DNA from 3 places in the Escherichia marmotae genome. Region 2 is predicted to be linked to each of the others. Evidence: predicted binding sites of a transcription regulator. Region 2 holds the regulator's gene; each other region holds the start of a gene.

Region 1 (5,066 bases), 430 kb from region 2:
GGCCTCCGGCAGCGAAATGACTGCAGAAGGTTTACGTAACAGCGACGCGCTGGCGTTACAGCGCAACAGCAGCTTGCACCTGGATTACGCTACGGTAAATCCTTACACCTTCGCTGAACCTACTTCGCCACATATCATCAGCGCGGAAGAGGGTAGACCGATTGAGCCGAAGGTAATGAGCGCCGGATTACGCGCGCTGGGGCAACAGGCTGACTGGGTGTTAGTGGAAGGTGCTGGTGGCTGGTTTACGCCGCTTTCTGCTACTTTCACTTTTGCCGATTGGGTGAAGAGCGAACAACTGCCGGTGATTCTGGTCGTTGGGATAAAACTGGGCTGCATTAATCACGCGATGCTGACAGCACAGGCAGTACAGCAGGCTGGACTCACTCTCGCAGGCTGGGTGGCAAACGATGTCACGCCGCCAGGCAAACGGCATGGCGAATATATGGCCACTCTCACACGAATGATTCCTGCACCGCTGCTGGGGGAAATCCCCTGGCTTGAGGAAAATCCAGAAAGTGCGTTAACCGGAAGATATATCACTCTCACTTCACTGAAGTAGCAAAAAATTGGTTGAATTGCGAGCGAGCTGGCGTTTTCAGTCGTCCGTAATTTAACCAATCAAAGGCTAAAAAAATCGCGAAAAAATTTTTACCCCTGCATTATACGATTAGTATGGGAATTGCCCAGGCGGCTGGACATAGGGGCTGCAGGCAGTTATCCACTATTCCTGTGGATAACCATGTGCATTAGAGTTAGAAAACGTAATGTAAGCGAGAGAATACGCGGCCTGCACGCAAATTGGCGCTAAAGACGGCTTAAGGAAATATATGTTATTTTTTAATTGGTTAGATAAATGCAATGGCTGTCAGGAAAGTGTCATCTCCTGCAATAAATCCGTCATCAGCCATCTTGACAAATGTTAAAAAAGCCATTGCTCTGGGGATAACCCTGCAACACTGGCGTTTTATCTCGTCACTGCGTCAATTTTGCCTACGGTTGACACCTTAGTTTACGGCGTAACAGAGATATTGTGGTGTGAGCCTGTTTTTTTATCCAGTGTTATTTGTTGGCATTATTAATCATGACGAGTAAAATTACACACCTGCCCGCCCACTCCTTCAGGTAGCGACTCATGAGTAAACCATTCAAACTGAATTCCGCGTTCAAACCTTCTGGCGATCAGCCGGAGGCGATTCGCCGCCTCAAAGAGGGGCTGGAGGATGGCCTCGCGCACCAGACTCTGCTCGGTGTGACGGGGTCGGGGAAAACCTTCACCATTGCTAATGTCATTGCTGATCTGCAACGCCCAACGATGGTGCTGGCACCCAACAAAACGCTGGCAGCGCAACTTTATGGTGAGATGAAAGAATTCTTCCCGGAAAACGCGGTGGAATACTTCGTCTCCTACTACGACTACTATCAGCCGGAAGCCTACGTACCAAGCTCTGATACGTTTATTGAGAAAGATGCCTCGGTAAACGAACATATTGAACAGATGCGTCTTTCAGCAACCAAAGCGTTGCTGGAGCGGCGGGATGTTATTGTTGTTGCGTCAGTTTCCGCTATTTATGGTCTGGGTGATCCTGATTTATATCTCAAAATGATGCTGCACCTCACGGTCGGCATGATTATCGACCAACGTGCGATCCTGCGTCGCCTGGCGGAGTTGCAATATACCCGCAATGACCAGGCATTCCAGCGCGGGACCTTCCGCGTGCGTGGTGAAGTGATCGACATTTTCCCGGCGGAGTCCGACGACATTGCGCTACGCGTGGAGCTGTTTGATGAAGAAGTTGAACGATTGTCGTTGTTTGATCCATTAACCGGGCAAATCGTTTCAACAGTCCCACGTTTTACCATCTACCCGAAAACGCACTATGTTACGCCGCGTGAACGCATTGTGCAGGCGATGGAAGAGATCAAAACAGAACTGGCGGACCGACGCAAAGTGCTGCTGGAAAACAATAAACTTTTGGAAGAGCAGCGTCTGACTCAACGAACCCAGTTTGATCTGGAGATGATGAATGAGCTGGGCTACTGTTCGGGGATTGAAAACTATTCGCGCTTTCTCTCCGGGCGTGGACCTGGCGAACCACCGCCGACGTTATTTGATTACCTGCCTGCCGATGGTCTGCTGGTGGTCGATGAATCTCACGTCACCATTCCACAAATTGGCGGAATGTATCGCGGTGACAGGGCGCGTAAAGAGACTCTGGTGGAGTATGGTTTCCGATTGCCATCGGCGCTGGATAACCGTCCGCTGAAATTTGAGGAGTTTGAAGCGCTGGCTCCGCAAACGATTTATGTTTCTGCGACTCCAGGTAATTACGAACTGGAGAAATCCGGTGGTGACGTGGTGGATCAGGTGGTGCGCCCGACTGGCTTGCTCGATCCGATTATCGAAGTGCGTCCGGTAGCGACCCAGGTCGATGATCTTCTTTCGGAGATTCGCCTGCGTGCGGCAATTAACGAACGCGTTCTGGTGACGACGTTGACCAAGCGAATGGCGGAAGATCTAACGGAATATCTGGAAGAACACGGTGAGCGCGTGCGTTATCTTCACTCCGACATTGATACCGTTGAGCGTATGGAGATTATCCGCGACTTGCGTCTGGGCGAGTTCGACGTACTGGTGGGGATCAACTTACTGCGTGAAGGTCTGGATATGCCGGAGGTCTCATTGGTGGCGATCCTCGATGCTGACAAAGAAGGGTTCCTGCGTTCAGAACGTTCGCTGATCCAGACCATTGGCCGTGCGGCGCGTAACATCAACGGCAAAGCGATTCTCTACGGTGATAAGATAACCCCGTCGATGGCGAAAGCGATTGGCGAAACGGAACGTCGTCGTGAGAAACAACAGCGGTACAACGAAGAGCATGGTATTACGCCACAAGGTCTTAATAAAAAAGTGGTCGATATCCTGGCGCTGGGGCAGAACATTGCCAAAACCAAAGCGAAGGGCAGAGGGAAATCGCGCCCGATTGTTGAGCCGGATAATGTGCCGATGGATATGTCGCCAAAAGCGTTGCAGCAGAAAATCCATGAGCTGGAAGGGCAGATGATGAAACATGCGCAAAACCTCGAATTCGAAGAGGCGGCGCAAATCCGTGACCAGTTGCATCAGTTGCGTGAGCTGTTTATTGCCGCGTCGTGACGAGATGAAGAAGCAGGAATGTTCTTCTTGTTTGAGGCTAATGAGAACGCAAAATTGCCTGATGCGCTACGCTTATCAGGCCTACATGATCTCTGCAATATATTGAATTTGCGCGGCTTGTAGGCCGTATCCGGCATGGATAACGTGCACTTTGTCAGCAATATGAATCCGGAATTCTCTTCCGGCTTCCCGTTAACCCAATGCCTGTAACGCCTTTTCCAGTGCGTTATGTAACAACTGGCGGTCATGGCGATAGGGGATATCGCTGGCCTCCAGTACGTCCTGAATCACTATTCTGTCGCTGACCGCAGAAACATCCACTTTCGGCCCAACGACTACGGCATCAATCACTTTCTTCCCGACATACTGTTCCATAATCGCCAGCTTATTTTCCAGCTTCAGATTCGCCGCAGGCAGGCTCAATTCACGCCCCAGATTGCCGATATAAACCATCGGCGCTGGCGTGCGGCGTAATGCCTGTGCTATTTCCTTAAGCAGCAGAATTGGCATCAGGCTGGTATAAAAACTGCCAGGTCCGATAAGGATCAGATCTGCGTCATTGATAGCATGAACCGCTTCACGCGTTGCGGGCACATTCGGGGTTAAGAGCAATTCCTGAATTGGCGTAGTTAACTGGTCGATATTGACCTCGCCATAAACTTCATGCCCCTGATCGTCAATGGCCATCAGATCAACGGGATGCTCTGACATCGGAATTAATTGCGCGTCCACTTTCAACAGATTACGAATTAAATTGATGGCTTCCAGAGGCCGCACGCTAAGGTGATCCAGCGCCTTTAACATCAAGTTTCCGAGATTATGCCCGGAAAGCTCGCCATTGCCGCCAAAACGGTATTCAAACATCGCGGAGGCGACGCTCGGTTCCGTTATCAGTTGGTTGAGGCAGTTGCGCATGTCGCCCCAGGCAATGCCGCCTTCTGAGCGGCGAATACGGCCTGTTGAACCGCCATTATCGGTGGTGGTGACAATGCCCGTTAAACGAGAGCCTAAAGATGAAAGTGATGAAAGAACGCGTCCTAATCCATGCCCTCCGCCGAGTGCAACAACACGATCAAGGTCAGCCAGCGTACGATTGCGCATATAGATTCCTGAAGTCAGATTATCCGCGCTACAGTAGCGCAACTGACAGGGAAACGGCAATTAACCTGCCAATATTGAGGATACAAATATTTTCTTCTACCTCTAAAGGACGAGGTTCGCTGTGCATCCCTGATGATGTATATCAAAGTAAAACCGTCATATTCCCTTATTCTGTAGCGAAATAGCACGATCATGACGCTATATATATGATTACATAGCGGAAAGTGTGAATGGTAAAAATCTCATTTACACGCTAGTATCGACATAACCACTAAACACTCTAGCCTCTGCACCTGGGTCAACTGATATGGTGCTTTGGCCGTGACAATGCTCATAAAGATTGCCACCAGGGCGAAGGAAGAAATGACTTCGCCTCCCGTATCTGGAAAGGTGTACATGGCTTCACAACTGACTGATGCATTTGCGCGTAAGTTTTATTACTTGCGCCTGTCGATTACCGATGTGTGTAACTTTCGTTGCACCTACTGCCTGCCGGATGGCTATAAGCCGAGCGGCGTCACCAATAAAGGCTTTCTGACCGTCGATGAAATTCGCCGGGTTACTCGCGCCTTCGCCAGTTTGGGCACCGAAAAAGTACGTCTGACAGGCGGTGAACCGTCTTTACGCCGCGACTTTACCGATATCATCGCTGCCGTGCGGGAAAACGACGCTATTCGTCAGATTGCGGTTACCACCAATGGTTACCGCCTGGAACGCGACGTGGCGAACTGGCGCGATGCCGGACTGACGGGGATTAACGTCAGTGTCGATAGCCTCGACGCTCGCCAGTTTTATGCTATTACCGGTC
Region 2 (5,066 bases):
TTTCCAGAATCGGCGTCAGTTGCTGGATGCGGTTTTGCAGCCCGCTTAATTCGTTCTGGCGCTGTTGCCAGATCTGCGCTTCTTGCTGACGTGCCGATAACCAGCTCTCTTCTTCATCTTCCTTCGGCAATGCCAGCGCGTAATCCGCTAATGCCGTAGAGAGTTGCTGATGGCGTTGCTCAATTTGCTGTTGATACTGGATAATTTGCTGATTATGCGCGGCAATTTGCGCCTGCAATTCTTGACGCTGATTGAGTAATTGCAGTTGCTTTTCATGCTCTTCCTGGGCGGTAAGCCACGGTTGAATATCGTCCTGCGGCTGCAAGGTGATATTGAGGCTGGCAGTGAGTGTCTGCCATTCCTGAGTAAGTGCTTGCTCATCTTGCCGGAGGCTTTGTGCTTCGTTTTCATCCCGCTGAAGCTGCCAGGTTAATGCGTCCAGTTGTCCACGTAATGCCGCGCCTTCTTCACCGAGCTTTTTCACTTCGTTTTCCAGCGTCAGTAATCGGGCCTGATTAACGCCAGGTTCCAGTGCCTGATACGCCTCTACCGCCGGGTGGCTGGTGGAACCACAAAGTGGACAAGGTTGACCTGCTTGTAACTGTGCGCGCTGTGCTTCCAGCGTTTTGATGCGCTCTTCCTGCTCGCAAATGGTTTTGACGTCGGCAAGCTGTTGCGTTTTTTCCTTATAACGCTGGCGCATTTCGGTCAGTGCGGCGTTACGTTGCGTCTGTTCCTGCGTGACGCTCTGGATAGTGGCTTGTAACTGCGCCAGCCGTTTTTGCTGGGGAGCAATTTGCCCATGCAGTGCAATCAGGCGCTGACGTAGCGGGCGTTGTTCAGCATGTTGCGCTTGTGCGACAGCAACTTCATCGCCGGTTAAAGCTAAAGAGATAGCCGGAAGGGCATTAAGTTTTTGCCGGGCATGGGTTAATTGCTGTTGCCACTGTCGCAGATGCCCGCGTTCACTGGCCTGTTGGGAGAACTGCGCACGCCAACCCGCCAGCTCGTTGTTCCATAGACGGAAGCGGTCGTGTTCCTGTAACCACGCATTCAGGGTTTGTTGATGGTGCTGTAATTCAGCCGACTGCTTCGCCGCCTGGTGACGAATGCTCGCGCGAAACACCATTGTGCTCTGTAAGCGAGTATTTACTTCTTCAATCTGTTGGCGAGTATGCGCCAGCGCCGTAGAGTGTTCTGCAATACGTTCCCAGTGCGGACGGAGATTTCGTGCGGGTTGTGCCAGACTAAGCGCCGCCAGTTGAGGTTGCGCTTTTTCTTCTTCGGTCAACGCCAGTTGCAGAGCCTGCTGACGACGGCTGGCCTCCTGCTGTAATTCATCCAGACGTGTTAACCAGTTAAGCGATTGTTGCTCTTGCTGCTGTGCGGCGAGTAACTGCTTTTCTTCGTCAGTGAGTACCTGCAAACTTTCTGTTAATGATTGCACCTGCTCAGGTGCTAATAACGCAACGCCGCTGGCCTGCGCTTGCAGTTTCTCCAGCGCAGTGCGGGCCGATTTGTGCTGTTCAAAGACCATCGCGGAGATTTGCCCGTAAATTTCGGTGCCGGTTAACTCCTCCAGCAATTCTGCGCGTTCTTTCGGTTTAGCATTGAGGAAGGCAGCAAATTGCCCCTGCGAAAGCAGCATCGAACGGGTGAAACGTCCGTAATCCAGCCCGGTTAACGTCGCCGTCATTTCCAGCTTATCTTTCACTTTATCAGCGAGGATTTTACCGTCTGTGCAGCGCGCCAGCTCTACGCGTGGCACCTGCAAATTACCGTCCGGCTGGTTACGCGCCCGGTTCTGGCTCCAGAATGCGCGGTAGGCCTCGCCTTTCACTTCAAACTCCACTTCCGCCAGACATTCGGCAGTATCGCGGGTCATCAGGTCATTTTGCGATTGCGAAACGTTGGAGAGGCGCGGCGTTTCGTGATACAGCGCCAGACAAATGGCATCGAGCAGCGTGGTTTTACCCGCGCCGGTTGGGCCGGTAATGGCAAACAGACCGTTGCTGGCGAACGGTTCGCGGGTGAAATCAATCTTCCATTCGCCTTTTAATGAGTTCAGGTTTTTCAGGCGCAGGCTGAGAATTTTCATGCTTCGTGTTCTCCGGCGAGGGTCTGCAACGTCATGGCGAAAAGATGTTGCAGGCGTTGATGCTGCGATTCATCCAGTTCTTCCAGTGCCAGACGACGATTAAAAACGTCTTCGACGCTAAGTTCGCTGAGTGTTTCACGCTGTTGGCTGGCTAACACACGCTCGCGCTGCTCCCGACTGCGACGCACCAGTAATACTTCGACAGGCAGTGATTCGGTTAATGCCTGGATTTTGCGCTGAATATCATGCAGATACTCATCGGTAGTGATTTCAATATCCAGCCAGACAGGCGGCTCCTGTGGCACATTACGCCATTGTTCAAGTTGCGCGGTAATCGATGCCAAATCGCCTTTCAGCACTGCCATCGGTTGCGTTACCGGTACGCTCAGGTTTTCCACGCTCTCTAATTTGCCATTTGAAAATGTCACCAGATGGACATATTTACTCTTGCCGCATTCATCAAAACTCAGTGGGATGGGAGAGCCGCAATAGCGGACATGTTCCATGCCGCCAATGATCTGCGCGCGGTGAATATGCCCGAGCGCGATGTAGTCGGCCGGCGGAAAGTTTTGTGCCGGAAACGCGTCCAGCGTGCCAATATAAATGTCACGCACGGCGTCACTTTTACTCGCGCCAACGGTCGTTAAATGCCCCGTTGCGATGATGGGCAGAGGTTGATCGCTGCGCAATTTGCAGGCATCTGCATAATGTTGTTGGTAATAATCGGTGATTGCTGCCAGCAAATGCTGCTGTTTTTCAATACCGTTAAGTCCCGCCTGGCTGGTAATAATGTCACGCGGGCGTAAAAAAGGGATAGGGCACAGTACCGCGCCAGGCGTTCCGTCGCGACGAGGCAATATTTGCGGCGCATGTCCGGCGCTGGCGACCACGGTGGTATTGAGAAACGCCATGATATCGCGCGATTCATTCAGCGTGGCTACTGAGTCATGGTTTCCTGCCAGTACCACCAGATGACAGCCTGTTTGCTGTAAATTGACAACAAAACGGTTATATAACGTGCGGGCGTAGCTGGGCGGTGAGCCGGTATCGAAAACATCACCGGCAACAATAATTGCATCCACCTGATGGGTTTGCGCTGTCTCCAGCAGCCAGTCAAGAAAGGCCTGGTGTTCAGCTTCGCGGCTTTTACTGTAGAAGTTCTGGCCGAGATGCCAGTCTGAGGTGTGAAGGATGCGCATAACAATTCCCTGGCGAAAAAGCATAGGCGCGATTATACCCAATCAGGTGTCTTATTTGCTTTTTTCTGCGCCACGGAAATCAATAACCTGAAGGGGAGTGCGACGTTCTTTTCATAAATCTGTCATAAATCTGACGCATAATGACGTCGCATTGATGATCGCAATCTATTTATTACAACAGGGCAAATCATGGCGAGACGTATTCTGGTCGTAGAGGATGAAGCTCCAATTCGCGAAATGGTCTGCTTCGTGCTCGAGCAAAATGGCTTTCAGCCGGTCGAAGCGGAAGATTATGACAGTGCTGTGAACCAACTGAATGAACCCTGGCCGGATTTAATTCTCCTCGACTGGATGTTACCCGGCGGCTCCGGTATCCAGTTCATCAAACATCTGAAGCGTGAGTCGATGACCCGGGATATACCGGTGGTGATGTTGACCGCCAGAGGGGAGGAAGAAGATCGTGTGCGCGGTCTTGAAACCGGCGCGGATGATTATATCACCAAGCCGTTTTCACCGAAGGAACTGGTGGCACGTATTAAAGCGGTGATGCGCCGTATTTCACCGATGGCGGTGGAAGAGGTGATCGAGATGCTGGGGCTAAGTCTGGACCCGACGTCTCATCGGGTGATGGCGGGCGAAGAACCGCTGGAGATGGGACCGACTGAATTTAAGCTGCTGCACTTTTTTATGACTCACCCCGAGCGTGTGTACAGTCGCGAACAGCTATTAAACCACGTCTGGGGAACCAATGTTTATGTAGAAGACCGTACGGTTGATGTCCACATTCGTCGCCTGCGTAAAGCACTGGAACCTGGCGGGCATGACCGCATGGTACAGACCGTGCGCGGTACAGGATATCGTTTTTCAACCCGCTTTTAACGCCTTGCTCGTCGGACGCAGAGCAAGGCTTGTTTGTTCATAACTGGAGTATCTTACGTGCTGGAACGGCTGTCGTGGAAAAGGCTGGTGCTGGAGCTGCTACTTTGCTGCCTCCCGGCCTTCATCCTGGGTGCTTTTTTGGGTTATCTGCCCTGGTTTTTATTGGCATCGGTAACGGGACTGCTTATCTGGCATTTCTGGAATTTATTACGCCTCTCATGGTGGCTGTGGGTGGATCGCAGTATGACGCCGCCACCCGGGCGTGGAAGCTGGGAACCGCTGCTGTATGGCTTACACCAGATGCAGTTGCGTAATAAAAAACGCCGCCGCGAACTGGGCAATCTCATCAAACGCTTTCGTAGCGGCGCGGAGTCGCTGCCCGATGCGGTGGTGCTGACCACGGAAGAGGGCGGGATCTTCTGGTGTAACGGGCTGGCGCAACAAACTCTTGGCCTGCGCTGGCCGGAAGATAACGGGCAGAACATCCTTAACCTGCTGCGTTATCCGGAATTTACGCAATATCTGAAAACGCGTGATTTTTCTCGCCCGCTCAATCTGGTGCTCAACACCGGGCGGCATCTGGAAATTCGCGTCATGCCTTATACGCATAAACAACTGTTAATGGTGGCGCGTGATGTCACGCAAATGCATCAACTGGAAGGGGCTCGGCGCAACTTTTTTGCCAACGTGAGCCATGAGTTACGCACGCCATTGACTGTGTTGCAGGGTTACCTGGAAATGATGCATGAGCAGCCGCTGGAAGGTGCGGTACGTGAAAAAGCGTTGCACACAATGCGCGAGCAAACCCAGAGAATGGAAGGACTGGTGAAGCAGTTGCTGACGCTGTCGAAAATTGAAGCTGCGCCAACACAGTTACTCAATGAAAAGGT
Region 3 (5,066 bases), 1.2 Mb from region 2:
AATGTTGTCGTAAATGGACATCGGGAACGGCGTCGGTTTCTGGAACACCATGCCCACTTTCGCACGCAGCAGGGCGATATCCTGAGTGTTGGTCAGGATGTTGTCGCCATCAAGCAGAATTTCACCTTCCGCACGCTGCTCCGGATACAGTTCAAACATTTTGTTGAAGGTACGCAGCAGCGTCGATTTACCGCAGCCAGACGGCCCGATAAACGCCGTAACCTGGTTTTTAGCGATATCCAGGTTGATGTTTTTCAGGGCATGGAATTTGCCGTAGTAGAAGTTCAAATTACGAACCTGAATTTTACTCGGGGCAGTTTCAACCATACTCATTGCAATCTTTTCCTCATCGTGCCTGATGCACTTCGCTAATCAGGCTTACCGTAGGCCGGATAAGGCGTTCACGCCGCATCCGGCAAAGTGTTAACCGTGTTTATTCTTGGCAAAAACAACGCGCGCCAGAATGTTCAGCAGCAGTACGCACAGGGTAATGATCAACACACCAGCCCAGGCCAGTTGCTGCCATTCCGCAAACGGGCTCATCGCGAACTTAAAGATCGTTACCGGCAGGTTAGCGATCGGCTGCATCATGTCCGTGCTCCAGAACTGGTTGGAGAGCGCGGTAAACAGCAGCGGTGCGGTTTCACCCGCAATACGAGCAATCGCCAGCAGAATACCGGTCATAATCCCGGAGACCGACGCTTTCAGAGTAATCGCGGAGATCATCTTCCACTTCGGCGTCCCCAGCGCATAAGCCGCTTCACGCAGGCTGTCCGGCACCAGTTTCAGCATGTTCTCGGTGGTGCGGATAACAATCGGCACCTGCAACAGTGCCAGGGCAATCACGCCAGCCCAACCGGAGAAGTGCTCCATCTGAGCCACCACGATGGTATAAACAAACAGACCAACAACAATCGACGGCGCGGAGAGCAGAATGTCGTTAATGAAGCGAATAACTTCAGCCAGCCAGGATTTACGTCCATATTCCGCCAGATAAATCCCCGCCATAATCCCCAGCGGCGTACCGAATACCGTGGCCCACAAAATTAACAGGCCGCTACCCGCCAGGGCGTTCGCCAGGCCACCGCCTTCTGTATTTGGCGGCGGCGTCATTTCGGTGAACAGCGCCAGAGACATACCGTCGATACCGCGGGTGATGGTGGACATTAAAATCCAGATCAGCCAGAACAGACCGAAAGCCATCGTCGCCATTGAGAGCGTCAGCGCAATACGGTTTTTGAGGCGGCGACGCGCCTGCATTTTGCGGCGGGATTCTGCCAGCGCCGCGGTAGTTTGTGTTTCAACCATAGCCATTAGCGTGCCCCCTCATTCTTAGCCAGGCGCATAATCATAAACTTCGATGCGGCCAGGACGATGAAGGTAATCACAAACAGGATCAGGCCGAGTTCCATCAGTGCAGCCACGTGCAGACCGGATTCTGCTTCCGCAAATTCGTTCGCCAACGCGGAAGTAATACTGTTACCTGGCATATACAGCGAGGCGCTGTCGAGCTGGTAGGTGTTACCGATGATAAAGGTCACCGCCATCGTTTCACCGAGCGCGCGCCCCAGACCCAGCATAATGCCGCCGATCACACCATTTTTGGTGAACGGAAGAACGATACGCCAGATAACTTCCCAGGTGGTGCAGCCGATACCGTAGGCTGACTCTTTCATCATCACCGGGGTTTGTTCGAAGACATCGCGCATTACCGCCGCAATGTACGGAATGATCATAATGGCGAGGATCACGCCCGCCGCGAGGATACCGATACCAAATGCCGGGCCGGAGAACAGCGCGCCAACAATCGGGATATTCGACATGATATTGCCGACTGGTTCCTGGAAGTAGACGGCAAACAGCGGTGCAAAAATAAACAGCCCCCACATGCCGTAAACGATACTTGGAATGGCTGCCAGCAGTTCAATGGCGATACCCAGCGGGCGCTTCAGCCAGCCTGGCGCAAGCTCTGTCAGGAACAGGGCAATCCCGAAACTCACCGGGACGGCGATCAGCAGCGCGATAAACGAAGTCACCAGCGTACCGTAGATCGGCACCAGCGCCCCGTAAATATCGTTCGGCGCATCCCACTCTTTGGTCCACAGGAAAGCCAGACCAAATTTCTGAATGCTCGGCCAGGAGGAGATGATCAGAGAGACAATAATGCCACCCAACATCAATAGCACAATCAGCGCCGCCAGTTTTACCAGCACGCTGAAAATTATGTCGCCCTTTTTACCCGGTGGGTTAAAAGCAGGCTTGGTTGCAGCCATAAGTTACTCTTCAGTTAAACGCGTTTACAAAGTCATTTTGTAATGCCGGATACGGTGTAAAACGCCTTATCCGGCCTGGAGTTTTATTAGTACAGCGGCTTACCGCTACTGTCTTTAATATTGGTCTTCCACGCAGCGCGAACCTGTTCAACTACGCTATCCGGCAGGCTGGCGTAATCCAGGTCGTTGGCCTGTTTAGCTCCGGTTTTGTATGCCCAGTCGAAGAACTTCAGCACTTCTGCACCTTGCTCTGGTTTCTTCTGATCTTTGTGAACCAGAATGAACGTGGTAGAGGTGATCGGCCACGCATCTTCGCCTTTCTGGTTGGTCAGATCCTGAGCGAATGTTTTGCTCCAGTCTGCGCCTTTTGCCGCATTTGCGAAGTTCTCTTCGGTCGGCGCAACAGGTTTACCATCAGCGGAGATCAGTTTGGTGTAGGCGAGGTTGTTTTGCTTCGCGTAAGCATATTCAACGTAGCCAATTGCCCCAGGCAGACGCTGAACAAATGCGGCAATACCGTCGTTACCTTTACCACCCAGACCGATCGGCCATTTTACGGTAGAGCCAGTACCAACGCTGTTTTTCCACTCTTCATTTACTTTCGCCAGGTAGCTGGTGAAAACGAAAGAAGTCCCGGAGCCATCTGCGCGGCGCACCACGGCGATGTTCTGTGAAGGCAGTTTCAGACCCGGATTCAGTTTGACGATCGCTTCGTCATCCCACTTTTTAATTTTGCCCAGGTAGATGTCACCGAGGGTTTTACCATCCAGCACCAGTTCGCCAGATTTAAGACCCGGCAGGTTAACTGCCAGCACGACGCCGCCAATCACGGTCGGAAATTGGAACAGTCCTTCCTGAGCCAGTTTTTCGTCAGACAGCGGTGCGTCAGAAGCACCGAAATCAACGGTGTTAGCGATAATCTGTTTTACGCCACCAGAAGAACCAATCCCCTGGTAGTTAACTTTATTACCGGTTTCTTTCTGGTAAGTGTCAGCCCATTTGGCATACACCGGCGCAGGGAAGGTTGCACCTGCACCTGTCAGGCTTGCTTCTGCAAACACAGAGAAAGCACTCATCGATAAGGTCGCGGCGACAACAGTTGCGACGGTGGTACGCATAACTTTCATAATGTCTCCTGGGAGGATTCATAAAGCATTGTTTGTTGGCTACAAGAAGCAAAATAGGACAAACAGGTGACAGTTATATGTAAGGTTTATGACAGTTTTATGACAGAGAAAGAAAGCCTTCACTCTTATTTAAATAACCATTTAAATTCAGTATGTTACAAATATTAATAAAGAAGAGATAACAGAAAATTTTCACTCTGTGACAGTGAAAAAATAGCCGAAGATGACGATTTGTCACATGACGTGGGCTGGATGTTTGATTAAAAACATAACAGGAAAAAATGCCCTGCGAAAGCAGGGCATCTGTGTATTACTCAACCGTAACCGATTTTGCCAGGTTACGCGGCTGGTCAACGTCGGTGCCTTTGATCAGCGCGACGTGGTACGCCAATAGTTGCAGCGGAACAGTATAGAAGATCGGAGCAATCACTTCTTCCACATGCGGCATCTCGATGATGTGCATGTTATCGCTGCTCACAAATCCTGCATCCTGATCGGCAAAGACGTACAACTGACCGCCACGCGCACGAACTTCTTCGATGTTGGATTTTAGTTTTTCCAGCAGTTCGTTGTTCGGTGCAACGACGATAACCGGCATATCAGCGTCAATCAGCGCCAGCGGGCCGTGTTTCAGTTCGCCCGCAGCATAGGCTTCGGCGTGAATGTAGGAGATCTCTTTCAGCTTCAATGCGCCTTCCAGCGCGATGGGGTACTGATCGCCACGGCCCAGGAACAACGCGTGGTGTTTATCAGAAAAATCTTCCGCCAGAGCTTCAATACGTTTGTCCTGAGACAGCATCTGCTCGATACGGCTCGGCAGCGCCTGCAGACCATGCACGATGTCATGTTCAATGGAGGCATCCAGGCCTTTCAGGCGGGACAGTTTTGCCACCAGCATCAACAGCACAGTTAACTGAGTGGTGAATGCTTTGGTGGACGCCACGCCAATTTCAGTACCTGCGTTGGTCATCAGCGCCAAATCGGATTCACGAACCAGAGAAGAGCCTGCAACGTTACAGATTGCCAGCGAGCCGAGATATCCCAGCTCTTTCGACAGGCGCAGGCCAGCCAGTGTATCCGCGGTTTCTCCCGACTGCGACAGGGTGATCATCAGACTGTTACGGCGAACAGCAGATTTGCGATAGCGGAATTCAGAGGCGATTTCGACGTCGCACGGAATACCAGCCAGCGATTCAAACCAGTAACGGGAAACCATACCTGAATTGTACGAAGTACCACAGGCGAGGATCTGAATATGCTCAACCTTCGACAGCAGTTCATCTGCGTTCGGCCCCAGTTCACTTAGATCCACCTGACCGTGGCTGATACGCCCGGCAAGAGTGTTTTTGATCGCGTTCGGCTGTTCGTAGATCTCTTTCTGCATGTAATGACGGTAAATGCCTTTATCGCCCGCATCATATTGCAGATTGGATTCGATATCCTGGCGTTTAACTTCCGCGCCAGATTTATCGAAGATGTTTACTGAACGGCAAGTGATTTCCGCAATATCACCCTCTTCAAGGAAGATAAAGCGACGGGTCACCGGCAGCAGTGCCAGTTGGTCAGAAGCGATAAAGTTTTCGCCCATGCCAAGGCCGATAACCAGCGGACTACCGGAACGAGCCGCCAGCAGGGTATCCGGGTGACGGGTATCCATAATTACCGT

Evidence for each region. The regulator PhoB, encoded in region 2, activates phosphate uptake and scavenging genes when phosphate is short. The targets are predictions, from matches to a motif close to CTGTCATAAAACTGNCNNAT.
Region 1: a site for PhoB is predicted at 866-885, ahead of uvrB (excinuclease ABC subunit UvrB). Genes of this name have one in related genera too.
Region 3: a site for PhoB is predicted at 3,487-3,506, ahead of pstS (phosphate ABC transporter substrate-binding protein PstS). Genes of this name have one in related genera too.

What each region holds. Positions count from the first base shown of each region.
Region 1 is NZ_CP025979.1:1,620,129-1,625,194, reverse strand. It holds gene bioD (dethiobiotin synthase) at 1-562, shown strand, start outside; gene uvrB (excinuclease ABC subunit UvrB) at 1,136-3,157, shown strand; gene yvcK (uridine diphosphate-N-acetylglucosamine-binding protein YvcK) at 3,350-4,258, opposite strand; molybdenum cofactor riboswitch at 4,523-4,667, shown strand; gene moaA (GTP 3',8-cyclase MoaA) at 4,655-5,066, shown strand, end outside.
Region 2 is NZ_CP025979.1:2,046,652-2,051,717, reverse strand. It holds gene sbcC (exonuclease subunit SbcC) at 1-2,098, opposite strand, end outside; gene sbcD (exonuclease subunit SbcD) at 2,095-3,297, opposite strand; gene phoB (phosphate response regulator transcription factor PhoB) at 3,487-4,176, shown strand; gene phoR (phosphate regulon sensor histidine kinase PhoR) at 4,234-5,066, shown strand, end outside.
Region 3 is NZ_CP025979.1:3,276,971-3,282,036, reverse strand. It holds gene pstB (phosphate ABC transporter ATP-binding protein PstB) at 1-333, opposite strand, end outside; gene pstA (phosphate ABC transporter permease PstA) at 424-1,314, opposite strand; gene pstC (phosphate ABC transporter permease PstC) at 1,314-2,273, opposite strand; gene pstS (phosphate ABC transporter substrate-binding protein PstS) at 2,360-3,400, opposite strand; gene glmS (glutamine--fructose-6-phosphate transaminase (isomerizing)) at 3,711-5,066, opposite strand, start outside.